Regions from separate parts of the Pseudomonas sp. No.117 genome, predicted to be linked through region 2. Evidence: predicted binding sites of a transcription regulator. Region 2 holds the regulator's gene; each other region holds the start of a gene.
What was found. Region 2 encodes sigma-54, which starts transcription at its own class of promoters, with help from an activator protein. Its sites were predicted from a motif close to ANTGGCATNNANNTTGCTNT; they were not measured.

Region 1 (4,789 bases), on a different contig from region 2:
CTGAGTTCGCTGCGCATGGCTTCCAGGGCGCGACGGTCTTCCGGCGCGGCGCTGGCGGCCGGAGTGGCGGCGGCCGGCTGGGCGGCGCGGGGGGCGTCGAGCAGCGGCTCGCGACGGCTGTCGGCGGCGCTGATGGCGCCGAGCAGCTGCTTGTCCTTGGGCGCGGCCGAGGGGACACCCGGCGCGCGGATGCTGAGGTCGGCATGGGCCTGGGCGATCTTCGCATGGGTCTTGCGCAACTCCGCCTGCAGCTCCGCGTTGGGCGCGGCCGGTGCCGGAGCCTGGTAGTCCAGCGCCGCGGTCAACTCGACCCCGCCGGCGACCCGGCGGTTGCTGAGGATGGCGGCATCGGGGCCCAGCTCGTCGCGTACCAGCTTCATGGCTTGACGCATATCGGCGGCGAAGAAACGTTTGACTTGCATGATCTAGACCTCAGCCATTCTGGCCAACGGTAGCGACGATGGTGACCTGCTTGTTGTCCGGAATTTCCTGGTAGGCCAGCACACTCATGTTCGGTGCCGCCATCCGCGCGAAGCGGGACATCATCCCGCGGATCGCACCGGCCACCAGCAGCACCACTGGCTTACCCATCATTTCCTGACGCTGCGCCGCCTCGACGAGGGAACGCTGCAGTTTTTCAGCCATGCCAGGCTCGAGGAACATGCCGTCCTCGGCGCCTTGACCGGCCTTCTGCATACTACTTAGCAACATCTGTTCCAACCTTGGCTCAAGGGTGATAACAGGCAGCTCAGGCTCCATTCCAACGATGTTCTGGACGATTGCGCGGGACAGCGCGACCCGCACGGCACCGGCGATGGCGGCGGGATCTTGACTCCGCGGACCGACGTTGGCGATGGCTTCGGCGATGGTGCGGATGTCGCGGACCGGAACCTGCTCCTGCAGCAGCTGCTGGAGGATCTTGAGCAGGGTCGACAGCGAGACGATGCCGGGTACCAGCTCCTCGGCCAGCTTGGGCGAACTCTTGGCCAGCACCTGCAGCAGTTGCTGGACTTCCTCGTGGCCAATCAGCTCGTGGGCGTGCTTGAAGAGGATCTGGTTGAGGTGAGTGGCGACCACGGTGCTGGCGTCGACCACGGTGTAGCCGAGGGACTGGGCCTGGTCGCGCTGGGTGACGTCGATCCAGACGGCTTCCAGACCGAATGCCGGATCCTTGGCGGCGACGCCGTTGAGGGTGCCATAGACCTGGCCCGGGTTGATGGCCAGTTCGCGGTCGGGATAGATCTCGGCCTCGGCGACGCTGACCCCCATGAGCGTCAGGCGATAGGCGTTGGGCAGCAGGTCCAGGTTGTCGCGGATATGCACCGACGGCATGAGGAAGCCGAGGTCCTGGGACAGCTTCTTGCGGACACCCTTGATCCGCGCCAGCAGCTGGCCACCCTGGTTGCGGTCGACCATGGGGATCAGGCGGTAGCCGACTTCCAGACCGACCATGTCCACTGGGGTCACGTCGTCCCAACCCAGCTCCTTGGCCTCGGCCGGACGCTGCACCGGCGCCAGCTCCTGCTGCTTCTTGGCTTCCACCTCGGCGGTCTGCTTGGCCTGGCGCTGACGCTTGTAGATCATCCAGGCGCCAGCGGCAGCGCCGCCACCCAGGCCGAGGAACGGCAGGTGCGGCATGCCCGGCACCAGGCCCATGGCGATGATGATGAAGGCGGACACCGCCAGCGCCTTGGGCGAGGCGAACATCTGCCGGTTCACCTGCTGGCCCATGTCCTCGGCGGAGGACACCCGGGTGACCATGATGGCGGCGGCCACTGACAGCAGCAGGGAGGGGACCTGGGCGACCAGGCCGTCACCGATGGTCAGCAGGGCGTAGATGCGCGCGGCGTCGCCGAACGGCAGGCCGTGCTGGGCCATGCCGATGGCCATGCCGCCGATGAGGTTGATGAAAAGGATCAAGAGGCCGGCGATGGCGTCACCGCGGACGAACTTGCTGGCACCGTCCATGGAGCCGTAGAAATCGGCCTCCTGGCCCACTTCGGTCCGGCGCTTCTTGGCTTCGGCCTGGTCGATGATGCCGGCATTGAGGTCGGCGTCGATGGCCATCTGCTTGCCGGGCATGGCGTCCAGGGTGAAACGGGCCGAGACCTCGGAGATCCGGCCGGCACCCTTGGTCACCACCACGAAGTTGATGATCATGAGGATGGCGAACACCACCGCACCGACCACGTAGTTGCCGCCGACTACCACCTCACCGAAGGCCTGGATGACCTTGCCCGCGGCATCGTGGCCGTCCTGGCCGTGCAGCAGCACCACGCGGCTGGAAGCCACGTTGAGCGCCAGGCGCAGCAGGGTCGACACCAGCAGGATGGTCGGGAAGACGGCGAAATCCAGCGGCCGCAGGGCATAGACGCTGACCAGCAGGACCACGATCGACAGGGCGATGTTGAAGGTGAACAGCACGTCCAGCAGGAACGGCGGCATCGGCAGGGTCATCATGGCGAGCATCGCCAGGACGGCCAGCGGCACGCCCAGGTTGCCGCGAGCCAGACCGCGCATGTTGCCCATCATCAGGGATTTGTCGACTTTCACACCCATTCCTCGCGTGGCGGCGCGGTCATCACGGAAAGTTGACGCAGCGCACTGTTCGCAGGGGCTTGAGCAAGCTCCGGGCCAACTGCCCAACACCTTGAATCAGCGAGGTTTTCCACGGGGCGCTACAGGACTGGTAACGGATGGCTCGCAGCGTTCGCTGAACCGCGCGGGAAGGACGCGGGTCTGTCTAGGATCCGCGCTAGCGCGCCTATCCGAGGAACATCACCATGAAGATCTGGACCGCGACGCTGTTGGCCACCTGCCTGGCCGGTACTGCCCAGGCGGCTGAATCCCTGACCATTCCCATGAACAAGATCTCGACCGACGGCGTGGGCGAAAGCGTCGGCAGCGTCCAGGTGACCCGCTCCAAGTACGGCCTGGTGTTCACGCCCGAGCTCAAGGGCCTGGAACCCGGCATCCACGGCTTCCATGTGCATACCAAGCCCAACTGCGGCCCGGCCGAGGTGGATGGCAAGGCGACCGCCGGGGGCGCCGCGGGCGGCCACCTCGATCCGCGCAACACCGGCAAGCACAGCGCGCCCTGGTCGGACGATGGCCACCTGGGGGAATTGCCGGCCCTGTACGTGACGGCCGATGGCCAGGCGACCCAACCGGTGCTGGCGCCGCGGCTGAAGCGCCTCGAAGAACTCAAGGGCCATGCCCTGATGATCCACGCCGGCGGCGACAACTACGCCGACCAGCCCAAGCCCCTGGGCGGTGGCGGCGCCCGCATCGTCTGCGGCGTCATCAAGTAGAGGCCTTGCCCTGCTCGTCCCGCCGCAGGTCCTGCGGGATGGGCAGGTCGGCGAGCTTGGGCTTGCGACCGCGTCCGGCGCGGAATTGCCGGAGCTGGTAGACGTAGGCGAGGACCTGGGCCACCGCCACATAGAGACCGGCGGGAATTTCCTGGTCCACGTCGGTGGAGTAGTACACCGCCCGCGCCAGGCCGGGCGACTCCAGCAGCGAGACCTGATGCTCCTGGGCGATCTCGCGAATCTTCAGGGCGGTGAAGTCGCTGCCCTTGGCCACCAGCACCGGCGCGCCGCCCTTGGCCGCATCGTATTTCAGCGCCACGGCGAAGTGGGTCGGGTTGGTGATGACCACATCGGCGTTAGGCACCTCCGCCATCATCCGCCGCTGGGCCATCTGCCGCTGCATCTGGCGGATCTTGCCCTTGACCTCCGGCTTGCCCTCGCTGTCCTTGTACTCGTCCTTGATCTCCTGCTTGGTCATCATCAGCTTCTTGCGGTTGCTGAAGATCTGGAAGGGAACGTCGATGGCGGCGATGATCAGCAGGCCGAAGGCCAGCAACAGGGTGGCATGGCCGACCACCTGGATGCTGTGCAGCAGCGCCTGCTCCACCGGCAGCTTGGCGATCTGCAGCAGGGCCGTGCGCTCGCTCATCAGCACCAGCACCGACACGCCGAGGATGATGAAGAACTTGCCCAGGGCCTTGAGCAGCTCCACCAGGGAGTTCTTGGAAAACATCCGGGTGATGCCGGACAGCGGATTCATCCGGCTCGCCTTGGGCGCCAGGACCTTGCTGGAAAACAGGAAGCCGCCCAGGGCGATGTGGCCGACGATGGCCGCGATCACCACCAGGGCGATCATCGGCAGCATGCCCAGCATCGCCGCCTTGCCCGAGGCCAGCAGGAAGGTGCCCATGAAGCGCTCGTCCATCGCCTCTTCCCGGCGGAGCGAGAAATTGGCGCGCATCACTTCCAGCAGCTTGCCGCCGAGGAAGGCGCCATACATCAGCAGGCCGCCCACTCCCGCGAGCATGACCGCCACGGTACCAAGTTCGCGCGAGCGCGGGAGCTGCCCCTCCTCCCGCGACTCACGCTTGCGTTTCTCAGTTGGGTCTTCTGTCCGGTCTTCGCCATCGGATTCAGCCATGCGGCATACCTCCTAGCGGGCTCGAGCGAGTTCGCGCAGCCACTGCAGCGCCTCGCTGGCGAGACTTTCATAGTGGGAGAGGATGTCGGCGGTGCCGAGCCAGACGATGACCATACCCAGCACCACGATCAGCGGCATGCCGACGGAAAAGATGTTCAGCTGCGGCGCGGCGCGGGTCATGATGCCGAAAGCGATGTTGACCACTAGCAGCGCGGTGATCGCCGGCAATACCAGCAGGATGCCCGCCCCTATGACCCAGCCCAGGCGCCCCGCCAGCTGGCGGAAGTGCTCGACGCTCAGGGTGTCGCCCACCGGCAGGGTGACGAAGCTTTCGGCG
Region 2 (4,789 bases):
GACGTGCCATAGAAAAAGCCGCCCTCGGGCGGCTTTTTCTATGGGGGCGGCGGGCTGCTCGGGGCCGGCCGGCGGGGCAGGACGCCGGTCACTCGCCCTCGTCGAAGTAGTTGTTGATCAGCTCGACCAGGGCGCGCATGGCCTCGTCACTCTGTTCGCCTTCGGTTTCCAGTTGCAGGACGGTGCCCTTGCCGGCGGCCAGCATCATGACCGCCATGATGCTCTTGCCGTCCACCGGTGGCTCGCCACTGCGACCCACGCGGACACTGGCGGGAAAGCGCCCGGCCACGCCGACGAACTTGGCCGCCGCGCGGGCGTGCAGGCCCAGCTTGTTGATGATGGTGATCTGTTGGGCAGGCATTGAGTCTGTCCTTGTCGAAACAAAACGGGCGTCAGAGATCGCGGTGGCGGATCTGGACGTTCTTGAGCAGGTCTTTGAGTTCGCGACCCAGGCGATCGGCCAGGTAGACCGAGCGGTGATGACCACCGGTACAGCCGATGGCCACGGTCACATAGGACCTGTTGTTGGCCGCGAAGCGCGGCAGCCACTTCACCAGGTAAGCGCGGATGTCATTGTACAGGGTCTCTACCTCGGGCTGTTGCTCGAGATACTCCCGCACCTGGGCATCGAGGCCGGAAAAGTCGCGCAGTTCCGGTTTCCAGTAGGGATTGGGCAGGAAACGCACGTCGAATACCATGTCGGCATCCACCGGCAGGCCCCGCTTGAAGCCGAAGGATTCCACCAGGTAGGCGGTACCGGGCTCGGGCGCGTTCAGCAGGCGCAGCTTGAGGATGTCGCGCAGCTGATAGAGATTCAGGTGGGTGGTGTCGATCTTCAGGTCGGACAGGTCGGCGATGGGCGACAGCAGCACCTGTTCGTCGTGGATGGCCTCCGCCAGGGATCTTTCCTGGTTGGACAGCGGATGCCGGCGGCGCGTCTCGGAAAAGCGCTTGAGCAGCGTCTGGTCATCGGCGTCCAGGTAGAGGATGTCGCAACGGATGTTGCGGCTACGCACCTGTTCGAGCAATTCAGGAAAGCGCTGCAGCTGGCTGGGCAGGTTGCGCGCATCGATGGACAGGGCGACCTTGGGCTGGGGCCGCTCCATGTCGGTCAGGGCATGCTGGGCCAGGTCGGGCAGCAGGCTGGCCGGCAGGTTGTCGATGCAATAGAAGCCATTGTCCTCAAGCACGTTGAGCGCCGTACTCTTGCCCGACCCGGAACGTCCGCTCACGATGATGAGGTGCATGTCAGTGTCCGCTCTGAGCCTCGACGACGATCTGATAGAGCGCCTGGCTGTCCCCGGCCTTGCGCAGCCGCTCGCGGATATCGGCCCGGTCCAGGATGCCGGCGATCTGGCGCAGCAGGGTGAGGTGCTGTTCGGTGGCGGCCTCGGGGACCAGCAGGACGAACACCAGGTCCACTGGCGCTCCGTCCAGGGAATCGAAGTCCACCGGGTGTTGCAGGTGGAAGAGCACGCACAGCGGCTGTTGCAGGCCCGCCAGGCGGCAGTGGGGGATGGCGATGCCGTTGCCGAAGCCGGTGGAGCCCAGGCGCTCGCGCGCCATCAGGCATTCGTAGATATGCGCCGCGTCGTGGCCGGGCAATTCCTGCGCGGCCAGTTCGGCGATGCGTTCCAGTACGGCGGCTTTGCTGCCACCCGGCGCACCCGTTTGGGTGCGGCCGGGGGTCAGGATGTTTTCGAGTCTGATCATAAAGCGGCGATCGAAACCTCAGCGGACGCCGACGCCCTGCTGGCGTTCGATCGATTTTTCCTTGTGTTTAATCAGTTGGCGGTCGAGCTTGTCGGCCAGGAGATCGATGGCGGCATACATGTCGTCGTGCTCGGAGTTGGCGACCACCGCGGCGCCGGCGACGTGCAGGGTGGCTTCGGCCTTTTGCTTGAGCTTGTCCACTTCGAGGATGACCTGGACGTTGGTAATACGGTCGAAGTGCCGTTCGAGGCGGGCGAGTTTCTCGCCGATGTAGTCACGCAGGGCTTCTGTTACTTCGAGCTGATGGCCACTGATGTTGACTTGCATACCGCTTCTCCTTATTGCCGGGCTGCGATCGGCGAAGCTGCTCGCCGACGTGACAAGAGTCGATCGAGGCACGGTCACATCAGGACGCGTCAGAGGAGACGCTTGCGTTCGCTGGACGGAGCGATACCCAGGGATTCCCGATACTTAGCCACCGTGCGTCGAGCGACTTGTATACCTTGCGATTCCAGTAAACCAGCGATCTTGCTGTCACTCAACGGCTTTTTCGCGTTTTCCGCCGCCACCAATTTCTTGATGATCGCGCGGATCGCGGTGGAGGAGCATTCGCCACCCTCGGCGGTACTGACGTGGCTGGAGAAGAAGTACTTGAGTTCGTAGATGCCACGCGGGGTGTGCATGAATTTCTGGGTGGTCACCCGCGAGATGGTCGATTCGTGCATGCCCACCGCCTCGGCGATGTCGTGCAGGACCAGCGGCTTCATGGCCTCTTCGCCGTATTCGAGAAAACCGCGCTGGTGCTCGACGATCTGGGTCGCCACCTTCATCAGGGTCTCGTTGCGGCTCTGCAGGCTCTTGATGAACCAGCGCGCCTCCTGCAGCTGGTTGCGCATGTAGGTGTTGTCGGCGCTGCTGTCGGCGCGCTTGACGAAGCCGGCGTATTGCGGATTCACCCGCAGGCGCGGCACGGCTTCCTGGTTGAGCTCCACCAACCAGCGTTCGTTGTGCTTGCGCACGATGACGTCCGGCACCACGTATTCGGCTTCGCTGGATTCGATCTGCGAGCCCGGCCGCGGATGCAGGGTCTGGATCAGCTCGATGATCGGCTTGAGCTCGTCTTCCTTGATCTTCATGCGCCGCATCAGCTGGGCATAGTCGCGGCTGCCGAGCAGATCCAAGTAGTCGCCGACCAGGCGCTTGGCCTCGCCGAGCAGGGGCAGGGTGGCAGGCAGCTGCGCCAGCTGGATCAGCAGGCACTCGCGCAGGTTGCGCGCGGCGACGCCGGCCGGTTCGAATTGCTGGACGCGTCTGAGCACCACCTCGACCTCGTCGAGATCGACTTCCAGCTCCGGGTCGAGGGAGGCGTGGATGTCCTCCAGGCTTTCCTGCAGATAGCCGTCGGTGTCGATGCCGTCGATGATCGCCAGGGCGATCAGGCGGTCCAGGTCCGACATGGGCGCCAGGTTGAGCTGCCAGAGCAGGTGCGTCTGCAGGCTCTCGCCGGCCGAGGTGCGGGTGGTGAAGTCCCACTCGTCATCGTCGTTGCTGGGCAGACTGCTGGCGCTGGTCTGGTAGATGTCTTCCCAGGCGGTGTCGACCGGCAGCTCGCTGGGGATGCGCTCGCTCCATTCGGATTCGTCGGCCATCTCGTTGGTGGCGACCGAGGTTTCCTTGAAGGTGGTTTCCAGGTTGCCCGGGTTCGCCGCCTCATCGCTGTCGCCTGCAGAGTCGCTCTGGTCGAAGTCTTCCCCTTCTTCCTGGCGTTCCAGCATCGGATTGGATTCCAGGGCTTCCTGGATTTCCTGCTGCAAATCGAGCGTCGACAGCTGGAGCAGACGAATGGCTTGTTGCAGCTGCGGCGTCATCGTCAGCTGCTGGCCCATCTTGAGGACTAGCGATGGTTTCATGGCTGCGGAATTACACCTTGTCTACCGACGCGAACAGCGCCACCGAACCTCGCGAACCCTGCGAGCGTTAGCAAATTATATGCCTTGTTTCCCTGGGTTTGCCTAGAGGCGGAATTCGTGGCCCAGGTAGACTTCCTTCACCAGGTCGTTGGCGAGGACTTCCTCGGCGGTGCCTTCGGCGATCAGCTGGCCATCGTTGACGATATAGGCCGTTTCGCAGATGGTCAGGGTTTCCCGGACATTGTGGTCGGTGATGAGCACACCGATGCCCTTGGCCTTGAGGTGGCGGATGATCTGCTTGATGTCGCCCACCGAAATGGGATCCACGCCGGCGAAGGGTTCGTCCAGCAGGATGAACTTGGGCGCGGTGGCCAGGGCGCGGGCGATCTCGACGCGGCGCCGCTCACCGCCGGACAGGCTCATGCCGCGGTTGTCGCGGATGTGGGTGATGTGGAACTCCTGCAGCAGGCTTTCCAGCTCGCGCAGGCGGCCGGCCTTGTCCAGGTCCTTGCGGGTTTCCAGGATGCCGAGGATGTTGTCGGCCACGGTCAGCTTGCGGAAGATCGAGGCTTCCTGGGGCAGGTAGCCGATCCCGGCGCGGGCGCGACCGTGCATGGGCAGGGCGGTGACATCCTGGTCGTCGATCAGCACCCGGCCCTGATCGGCCTTGACCAGGCCGACAATCATGTAGAAGCAGGTGGTCTTGCCGGCACCGTTCGGGCCGAGCAGGCCGACGATCTGGCCGCTGTCGATGCTGACGCTGACGTCGCGGACGACCTGACGACCCTTGTAGCTCTTGGCCAGATGCTGGGCTTTGAGCGTAACCGTCATTGTCCCTGCCCCGACTGCTGCTGATCCTTGGGCTGGATGACCATGTCGATCCGCGGCCGCGGCGTGGTGACCTTGCTGCCGTTGGCCCGCCCGGCGTTGACGATCTGGCGCTGGGTGTCGTAGACGATCTTCTCGCCTTCGAAGGTGTTGCCCTGCTGGATCACCTTGGCCTGGTCGATCAGGATGATGCGGTTTTCCTGGGCGAAGTACTGGATGGTCAGGGCGTAGGCCTTGACCAGGTCCTTGTCCGCCGACGGCTTCTGCTCGTAATAGGCCGGTTTGCCTACCGAGGTCGCGACCTTGATGTTGCCCTGGTTGTCCTGGGTCAGGGTCAC
Region 3 (4,789 bases), on a different contig from region 2:
AAAGCCCTCGCAAAGAGGGCTTTTTCAGAGCGACCGTCAAAGAACCGTTAGCGGATCTGGATGATGGTCTGGGACAGCGTGTTTTCCGTCTCGATGGTCTTGGCGTTGGCCTGGTAGTTACGCTGGGCCACGATCAGATTGACCAGCTGGGTACTGAGATCGACGTTGGACGCCTCCAGCGAGCCCGAGGTCAGGGTCCCCAGCGTGCCGGAAGCAGGTGTTCCCACCACCGCCTGGCCAGAGGTGGACGACTGGGCGAAGGTGTTGCTGCCCAGCGGGGTCAGACCCTGGTTGTTGGCGAAACTGGCCAGGATCACCTGGCCGATCACCTTGGACTGGCTATTGGTGAAGCTCGCGTAGAGCTTGCCTTCGGTATCGATGGACAGGCCCGACAACTGGCCGGTGGTGTAGCCGTCCTGGGATTTGCTGGTCACCGCGAAGGGGGTCGCGGTCTGCGTGGTGCTGCTCAGGTCGATGGCGATGCCGGTAGTGGACGCGGACGCGCCGTTGGCGCCATAGGTCGCGGGCGTCGTCGTGCTGTTGGTCACGGTGGCCGGCACCCAGTTGTTCAGCGCGAACTTGCCGGTGCTGGTGACGGTGAGGCCGGTGCCGCCCGTGGCGCTGAGCTTGCCGGTGCTGTCGAACGTCAGGGTGTTGCTCAGGGGCGTGGTGGACGTCGGGTCGGCCGGGTTGCGCCCATCGACCAGGCTGTACATGTTCCAGGTGTTGGTGCCGGTCTTGGCGAAGTAGTACGTCAAGGTATGGGCGTTGCCCTGGGAGTCGTAGATGCTGGTGGACGTCGAGTTGTTGAAGCTGGTGGCATCGCTGGGATTGAACGTGGCCGTGGTGGGAATGGTCGCCGACGAATTGAGACTCAACACCTCGGTGTCCTTGGTCGTGGCCTTCGGCGCCTGGTTGGTGGTGTCGATCTTCAGATTGGTAGCGATGCCGCTGATCACGTTGCCATCGCTATCCGCCGCGTAGCCGCGCAGGTTGTAGCCGGAGTTGTTCACGACGAAGCCATTGGCGTCGGTCTTGAAGGTGCCGTCTCGCGAATAGAGATTGGAGCCGTTGTTGTTCATGACGAAGAAGCCACCGCCATTGATCGCCATGTCCAGGGCATTGCCGGTGCTGGTCACGTTGCCCTGGGTGAACTGCTGGGCCACGGCCGCGGTCCGCACGCCGGCGCCGGGCTGGTTGGCGCTCGACCCCAGGTACATGGAGCTGGAATAGACATCGGCGAATTCGGCGCGCGAGGACTTGAAGCCCGTGGTGCCCACGTTGGCGATGTTGTTGCCGGTCACGCTGAGATCGGTGGCGGCGGCATTGAGGCCACTGAGGCCGACGTTGAAGCTCATGGTTGTACTCCTGTCCGGCGGGGCCGGCTCACTGGCCTATGGTCTTGACGTTCGCCAAGGCGACGTTGGTGCCGTCGGCGAGGTTGAGGGTCATGTCGCTGCCGCTGGTACCCAGGGTCACGCTGCTCACGGTGTTCGGCAGGTAGGTCGTCAGCGCCGTGGAGGTGCCACCAATGGCGGCCGTGGCTTTGAAGGTGTAGGTCCCGGAGGCCAATGTCTGGCCTGAGCTGTCCTTGCCGTCCCAGCTGAAGGCATGGGTGCCGGCACTCTTGGCGTCCAGGGATATGGTGTCGACCAGGGAGCCGGCGCTGTTGTAGACGCCCACCGAAAGATCACTGCCCGACGAGGGCAACACCACGCTGCCGGTCATGCCGGTGGTGGTATCGACCACCGCCGTGCTGCCGGCGGCGATCACCGAGCGCCCTACCAGCGAAGAGGCCTGCAGCGCCTGGGAAGAGTTGTAGTTGCTGACGATGGAATCCACCGAGGTATTGAGGTTCTGCAAGGACTCGACGCTGCTGAACTGCGCCAGTTGCGCGACGAACTCGGTGTTGTCCTGCGGATTCAGCGGATTCTGGTTGTTGAGCTGGGTCACCAGCAGCTTCAGGAAGTCGTTCTTCCCGAGGCTGCTGGTGGTGCTTCCCGAAGTCGTCGTGCCGCTGGACGTCACCGAGCTGCTCGATACCTTGCTGTTGGACAGCACCGACGACAGCAGCGAGCTGCTGCTGGTGGTGGAAGAAGTGGTGGTCATGTCGACTCCCTAGCGATCACTGACCCAGGGTCAGCACCTTCTGCATCATCTGTTTGGCGGTATTCATCATTTCCGCATTGGTCTGGAAGGCACGGCTGGCCGAGATCATGTCGGCCATTTCCTCTACCACGTTCACGTTCGGGTAGTAGACGTAACCGTCCTTGTCCGCCATGGGGTGATGGGGCTCGTAGCGCTTCTGGACCTCGCTCTGGTCCTCGACGATACCCTTCACCTCCACGCCGACCCCGGCCTGGCCCTGCTCGTCGAACAGCGAGGAACCACCCTGGGCCTCGCTGAGCTGGGCGGCGAACACCGGATGACGGGCCTTGTAGGTCTGGTCGACGCTGGAGGCGACCGACTCGGCGTTGGCCATGTTGCTGGCCACGGTATTGAGCCGGACGTTCTGGGCGCTCATCGCGCTACCGGCGATGTTGAACAACGAACTCAGGGACATGGTTATTCTCCCTTGATGGCCGACATCAGCCCTTTGAACTTGCTATTGAGCAGCGTGAAGCTGGCCTGGAAGTTCATGGCGTTCTCGGCGTAGTTGGCCTGCTCCACCTGGGCATCCACGGTGTTCTGGTCGACCGAGGGCTGGCTGGGAATGCGGTACTTCAGGGCCGCATCGCCCATGCCCATGTCGAAGCCGTCGGCGGCGATGTGCCGGCTGTTGGTGGTTTCCAGCTGATAATGCCGGGTGGCACCGGAAGAGCCCTTGGCCGCCTGCTCGGCGAGTACCGCACTGAAATCCAGGTCCCGTGCCTTGTAGCCAGGGGTATCGGCATTGGCCAGGTTGTTGCCCAACACCTCGGCGCGCTGCGAACGGAAGTTCAGCGCCTGCTCGTGCAGGCCGAGTGCCTTTTCGAAACTGATGCTCATGTCGAGAGACCTTTGACGTGGCTTGCAAGCGAATTAGCAAGGCCCGTGCCAGTCTCCAGCACCCATCAAAATCAAGGACTTAGCCCTAGGTTGCGGCCAAAACGGCGGCAAGCGGCAAGGTTTTTCCGCCGCCCTTGCCGCCCGCAGGCAAAAGCGCGGCAAAAGTTTGGCGCAAAAGAAAGGGCAGACCTGGGTCTGCCCTGGGTGTGCGTCGACCGGCCTACTTGGCCTTGTAGATGATGCCCGGATTGCACTGCACCATCTGGTAGAGGTCCGGCAGCCCATTGAGGGCCTCGGAGGCACCGAGGAACAGATAGCCGCCGGGCTTCAGGGTGGCGTGGATGCGCGTCAGGATGTCCTTCTTCACCTCGGCGGAGAAGTAGATCAGCACGTTGCGGCAGAACACCATGTCGAACTTGCCGAGGCTGGCGTAGCTGTCGAGCAGATTCAGCGCGCGGAATTCGATCCGGCTGCGAATCGCCGGCTTGACCGCCCAGCGATTTGGCTGGAGCACGTCGAAATAGCGCTGCAGCCGCTCCTGGGACAGTCCCCGGCCGATCGCCAGGGAATCGTATTCGCCGGACTTGGCCGCGGTGAGGATGGCGCCGGACAGATCGGTAGCCACGATCTGCAGACCGCCACGCCCCTGCCCTGCCGCGCTGCGCTCGAATTCGTCCATGGTCATGGACAGCGAATAGGGCTCCTGGCCCGACGAGCACGCCGCCGACCAGACCCGCAGGCGCTGGCCGAAGGTGTTCTTGGTCAACTCCGGCAACAGGCGGTTCTTCAGCACCTCGAAGGGATAGGTGTCGCGAAACCAGAGGGTTTCGTTGGTGGTCATCGCATCGATGACCTTCTCCCGCAAACCGCCACGGGGCTGCGACTGGATACGCTGCACCAACTCCGACAACGTCTTGATCCCCTCGGTCTCCATCAGCTTGTTCAGCCGACTAGAGACGAGGTACTGCTTGTTGTCACCGAGCAGGATCCCGCTGGATTTCTCGAGGAAATCACGAAAAAGCACAAAATCCGCGTTGACTGCTGACACTGCCGCTCCGCCTTCTGGATACCGGGATAGAGACGCCATCACCTAGTGACTGTCGACCGCGTTGATGCGCTCGACGACCCGGGAGGCAAGATCATCGGGGCGGAATTTGGCCAGGAAGTCGTCCGCACCGACCTTCTTGACCATCGCCTGGTTGAAGACACCGGACAAGGAGGTATGCAGCAGTATATGCACTTTCTGCATGCGCGAATCATGACGGATTTCCGCCGTCAGGGTGTAGCCATCCATTTCCGGCATCTCGATGTCGGAAATGATCATCAGCAATTCGTCTTCCGGACGCTTGCCCTCGCCCACCATCGTCTGCAGGTAGTTCAGCGCCTGGCGACCGTCGTTGAGCGCGATGACCTCCACGCCGACGGTTTCCAGGCAGCGGCTCACCTGCTTGCGCGCCACCGAGGAGTCGTCGACGATCAATACCCGCTTGGTCACAGCCTTGGCCTGCACCACTTCGCTGACCACGCCGACCGAGACGGTCTCCACCGACGGAGCCACCTCGGACAGGATCTTCTCCACGTCGATGATCTCGACGAGCTGGTTGTCGACCCGGGTCACGGCGGTCAGGTAGTGGTCACGACCGGTGCCCTTGGGCGGCGGGTTGATGCCTTCCCAGTTCATGTTGACGATGCGTTCGACCGAGCGCACCAGGAAACCCTGCACCTTGGTGTTGTACTCGGTGATGATGACGAAGCAGTTGTTGATGTCTTCCAGGCCCCGGCGCCCGGTGGCCATCGCCAG
Region 4 (4,789 bases), on a different contig from region 2:
GCCGGCGGCGTCGGGCTCAGCTTGAGGGTCGGCTGGCCGCGCTGGTTGAGGTTGTTGGTGGTGGTCACCGGCACCTTGGCGGCCTTCACGCCCTTGGGGGGCTGGTCGGTGTAGACGCGGTTGCCTTCCTTGTCGACATAGCTGTAGACCGCCGCCTGGGCGGGCAGCAGCAGGCAGAGCAGCAGCAGGGCGAGCACGGGACGCATCAGCGGGCCGGGCTGTTGACGCTGATGCGTTGCACGGTGACGGTCTTGTCGGCGCTGGTCTGGATCACCTCGCCGTTGCCGGACACCACCTGGGCGGCGAAACGGTGCTCACCGCGCTCCAGGTTGGCCACGCCGAAACGGGTGCTCTGGCCGGGATTGCCATAGGGCGCGCCGTCCACCAGCAGTTGCAGGTTCTGCCCGGGACCCAGCGCCGGCTCCACGGACACCCCTACCGAGAAGGTGCCGTTGTTGGCGCGGATGGCCTCGTCGTCGGGGACGTTGACCTCCAGGCGGCTGAAGGCCGGGCCAGCAGGTGCCGTCGCTGCCGGGGCGCTGGGCGTCGTGGGGGCCGGGCGCGGATTGTCCACGGTGTTGGTCGGCGCCACCTGGACGGGCTTGGCGTTGGCCGAGGGCTGGTCGCTGAACACCGTGTTGCCTTCGGCATCGACCGACTTGTAGATCGCGGCCTGGGCGGAGCAGGCGAGGCAGAGCAGACAGCAGGCAAGCAGGCGAGGCATGGCGGGATCTCGGCCGGGCGATGGGGATCAAGGGTAGCAGGCGCGCCGGGTGCTCAGGTAGGCAGCTCGGCTTCTCCGCGGTGGCGTCGGTCGCGGCGGTTTTCCACGCGCAAAGAAAAGGCCTCCCGAAGGAGGCCTCTTTCATTACCGCAGCGGGATCAGACGCTGTAGTACAGGTCGTATTCCAGCGGGTGCACGAAGGTACGGACCTTGATCTCTTCCTCGGACTTCAGCTCGATGTAGGCATCGATGAACTCGTCGGTGAAGACGCCGCCCTTGGTCAGGAACGCACGACCGGCGTCCAGGGCTTCCAGGGCTTCCTTCAGGCTGCCGCAGACCTGCGGGATCTTCTTGCCTTCTTCCGGCGGCAGATCGTACAGGTTCTTGTCGGCGGCATCGCCGGGGTGAATCTTGTTCTGGATGCCGTCCAGGCCAGCCATCAGCAGCGCGGCGAAGCACAGGTAGGGGTTGGCAGCCGGATCCGGGAAGCGGGCCTCGATGCGGCGGGCTTTCGGGCTCGACACATAGGGGATACGGATGGAGGCGGAACGGTTACGGGCCGAGTAGGCCAGCATGACCGGGGCTTCGAAGCCGGGCACCAGACGCTTGTAGCTGTTGGTGGACGGGTTGGTGAAGCCGTTCAGGGCCTTGCCGTGCTTGATGATGCCGCCGATGAAGTACAGGGCGGTATCGGACAGGCCGGCATAGCCTTCGCCGGCGAAGGTGTTCTTGCCATCCTTGGAGATGGACATGTGCACGTGCATGCCGGAGCCGTTGTCGCCGTACAGGGGCTTGGGCATGAAGGTGGCGGTCTTGCCGTAGGCATCGGCCACGTTGTGCACGACGTACTTCAGGGTCTGGGTCTCGTCGGCCTTCTTGACCAGGGTGTTGAACTGCACACCGATCTCGTTCTGGCCAGCGGTCGCCACTTCGTGGTGGTGGACTTCCACGACCAGGCCCATCTCTTCCAGGGCGTTGCACATGGCGGTACGGATTTCGTGGTCGTGGTCGACCGGCGGAACCGGGAAGTAGCCGCCCTTGACGCCCGGACGGTGACCCTTGTTGCCGCTCTCGAAGTCAGCGTCGGTGTTCCAGGACGCCTGCTCGGAGAAGATCTTGAACATGGAGCCGGAGATGTCCGACTTGAACTTCACTTCGTCGAAGATGAAGAACTCGGGCTCCGGGCCGACGAATACGGTGTCGCCGATGCCGGTGGACTTCAGGTACTCCTCGGCGGCCTTGGCGATACCACGGGGGTCGCGCTCGTAGGGCTGCATGGTCGAGGGTTCGATGATGTCGCAGACCAGGATCAGGGTCGGCTCTTCGGTGAAGGGATCCAGGACGGCGGTGCTGTCGTCGGGCAGCAGGATCATGTCGGAGGCTTCGATGCCTTTCCAGCCGGCGATGGAGGAGCCGTCGAACATCTTGCCGTGGGCGAAGAAGTCTTCGTCCAGCGCGTCACGCGCCGGCATGGTGACGTGTTGCTGCTTGCCTTTGGTGTCGGTGAAGCGCAGGTCTACCCACTTCACGTCGTTTTCTTTGATCAGTTGAACAGCCTTCGACATGGTTTCCTCCAGAGGAATTTCGGCCGGGAGCGGTTGGCGGTACTCCCGGTATCAGCTGTGCCCTTGAGGGGCGCTCCCGTGCTGCCTGGTCGGTGACCGGCGTTCCACGAAAAGCGCCCTATGCTGGCTCAGGGGCGGCTGCCTCACAAGAGAGCAAGTTGTATGCCAGTGCCCCTTAATGGGCAGGAGTGGCTTCCTTGCGTCTCTCGCGGCGTTTTCAGGCTGGCCGATGCCGCATGAGCGCACCAATTTGGTGCTTTTAAATCTAGATTTGCACCTTAATGGCGCCTGGAGTGATTTTGTCGGCTGAATTCGAGTCGCCGCGGGATTTCAGGTATGATCTTCGCCCTTTTCTTTTGCGTTTCCCGCCCGCCGCCGTCCGTTCATGAAGCTCATCATCAAGGTCTTTCCGGAAATCACCATCAAGAGTCGCCCGGTGCGCAAGAATTTCATTCGCCAGCTGGTGAAGAACATTCGTGTCGTGCTGCGCGACCTGGATCCGGACGTCCAGGTGGAAGGGGTCTGGGACAACATCACCCTGGACACCGCGGTCAGCGAGCCGCGCCTGCTGGCGGAGATGAAGCAGCGCCTGGCCTGCACCCCCGGCATCGGCCAATTCCTCGAGGTGCACGAGTATCCGCTGGGCGACTTCGAGACCATCCTCGAGCTCTGCGAGCGCCACTTCGGCGAGCGGGTTCGCGGCAAGGTGTTCTCGGTCCGCTGCAAGCGCGCCGGCAAGCATGACTTTTCCTCGATGGACGTGGAGCGCTACGTCGGCGGTGGCCTGCGCGAGCGCTGTGGCGGCGCCGGCATCGCCCTGAAGAATCCCGAGGTGAACGTTCGCCTGGAGATCCGCGACCAGCGGCTGTTCATCATCGACGAGCATCACGAGGGCCTGGGCGGCTATCCGCTGGGTGCCCTGGAGCAGGTGCTGGTGCTGATGTCCGGTGGCTTCGATTCCACCGTGGCCGCCTACCAGATGATGAGGCGTGGCATGGTCAGCCACTTCTGCTTCTTCAATCTCGGCGGGCGTGCCCACGAACTGGGCGTGATGGAAGTGGCGCACTATCTGTGGGAGAAATTCGGTCGCTCCCAGCGCGTGCTGTTCATCAGCGTGCCCTTCGAGGAAGTGGTAGGGCAGATCCTCACCCAGTGCGACGACAGCCACATGGGCGTGATCTTGAAGCGCATGATGCTGCGCGCCGCCAGCCGCATCGCCGAGCAGCTGCAGATCGAGGCGCTGGTGACCGGCGAGGCCGTCTCCCAGGTTTCCAGCCAGACCCTGACCAACCTGGCGGTGATCGACAAGGCCACCGATACCCTGGTGCTGCGCCCGCTGCTGGCCAGCCACAAGCAGGACATCATCGACACCGCCGAACGCATCGGCACCGCCGACTTCGCCAAGCACATGCCCGAGTACTGCGGCGTCATCTCGGTGAATCCCACCACCAAGGCCAAGGCCATGCGGGTGGAGCACGAGGAAGGCAAGTTCGACCTGGCGGTGCTCGATGCCGCCCTGGCGCGCGCCCGCTTCATCACCGTCGACAAGGTGATCGAGGAGCTGGGCAAGGACGTGCAGGTCGAGGAGCTGGCACAGCCCTTGCCAGGTCAGATCGTGGTGGACATCCGCCACCCCGACGCCCAGGAAGAGGCGCCGCTGGAACTTGCCGGCAACGAGGTGCAGGTCATGCCCTTCTTCGCCCTGAACAGCCGTTTCAAGGAACTGGACGAGCAGCGCCAGTACCTCCTCTATTGCGACCGCGGGGTGATGAGCCGGCTGCACGCCCATCACCTGCTCACCGAAGGGTACGCCAATGTGCGCGTTTATCGTCCGGCCTAAGCAGCCGGGCCTGCTGGGTGGCAGTATCCGCCACCGCCCTCCCGACCTCTTCTAGCCGTCCGGTCCCGTAACGGCCGGCCGCGTTTCGCGCGCTTGCAATCTCCAGCTGTCAGCCTGCTGGCTGAAGCTCCTTCATTTCTATACCGAGAACACCACTGTGATCGAGAATCTACGCAACATCGCCATCATCGCGCACGTCGACCATGGCAAGACCACCCTCGTCGACAAGCTGCTGCGCCTGTCCGGCACCCTGGACCGCAAAGAAGCGGAAAACGAGCGGGTGATGGACAGCAACGACCAGGAAAAGGAGCGTGGCATCACCATCCTGGCCAAGAACACCGCGCTGAAGTGGAAGGACTACAACATCAACATCGTCGACACCCCCGGCCACGCCGACTTCGGTGGCGAGGTGGAGCGCGTGATGTCGATGGTCGACTCCGTGCTGCTGGTGGTCGACGCGCAGGACGGCCCCATGCCGCAGACCCGTTTCGTGACCCAGAAGGCCTTCAAGGCCGGCCTGCGTCCCATCGTGGTGGTGAACAAGATCGACCGTCCCGGCGCGCGTCCGGACTGGGTCATCGACCAGATCTTCGACCTGTTCGACAACCTCGGCGCCACCGATGAGCAGCTGGACTTCCCGATCGTCTACGCCAGTGCCTT

Region 1: the regulator sigma-54 is predicted to act here: its motif matches at 2,620-2,639, upstream of flhA (flagellar biosynthesis protein FlhA).
Region 3: the regulator sigma-54 is predicted to act here: its motif matches at 3,022-3,041, upstream of flgB (flagellar basal body rod protein FlgB).
Region 4: the regulator sigma-54 is predicted to act here: its motif matches at 2,440-2,459, upstream of glnA (glutamate--ammonia ligase).

What each region holds. Positions count from the first base shown of each region.
Region 1 is NZ_BAAJNP010000007.1:265,417-270,205, forward strand. Features, by position in the region: gene flhF (flagellar biosynthesis protein FlhF) at 1-422, opposite strand, end outside; gene flhA (flagellar biosynthesis protein FlhA) at 433-2,532, opposite strand; gene sodC (superoxide dismutase [Cu-Zn] SodC) at 2,784-3,311, shown strand; gene flhB (flagellar biosynthesis protein FlhB) at 3,304-4,452, opposite strand; gene fliR (flagellar biosynthetic protein FliR) at 4,465-4,789, opposite strand, start outside.
Region 2 is NZ_BAAJNP010000002.1:384,093-388,881, reverse strand. Features, by position in the region: gene ACYJP6_RS05300 (HPr family phosphocarrier protein) at 89-361, opposite strand; gene rapZ (RNase adapter RapZ) at 393-1,247, opposite strand; gene ptsN (PTS IIA-like nitrogen regulatory protein PtsN) at 1,249-1,713, opposite strand; gene hpf (ribosome hibernation-promoting factor, HPF/YfiA family) at 1,732-2,040, opposite strand; gene ACYJP6_RS05280 (RNA polymerase factor sigma-54) at 2,130-3,623, opposite strand; gene lptB (LPS export ABC transporter ATP-binding protein) at 3,726-4,454, opposite strand; gene lptA (lipopolysaccharide transport periplasmic protein LptA) at 4,451-4,789, opposite strand, start outside.
Region 3 is NZ_BAAJNP010000007.1:349,712-354,500, forward strand. Features, by position in the region: gene flgE (flagellar hook protein FlgE) at 48-1,358, opposite strand; gene ACYJP6_RS18860 (flagellar hook assembly protein FlgD) at 1,387-2,109, opposite strand; gene flgC (flagellar basal body rod protein FlgC) at 2,126-2,563, opposite strand; gene flgB (flagellar basal body rod protein FlgB) at 2,566-2,988, opposite strand; gene cheR (protein-glutamate O-methyltransferase CheR) at 3,209-4,036, opposite strand; gene ACYJP6_RS18880 (chemotaxis protein CheV) at 4,079-4,789, opposite strand, start outside.
Region 4 is NZ_BAAJNP010000003.1:582,718-587,506, reverse strand. Features, by position in the region: gene ACYJP6_RS09500 (DUF4124 domain-containing protein) at 1-206, opposite strand, end outside; gene ACYJP6_RS09495 (DUF4124 domain-containing protein) at 206-724, opposite strand; gene glnA (glutamate--ammonia ligase) at 883-2,289, opposite strand; gene thiI (tRNA uracil 4-sulfurtransferase ThiI) at 2,675-4,129, shown strand; gene typA (translational GTPase TypA) at 4,287-4,789, shown strand, end outside.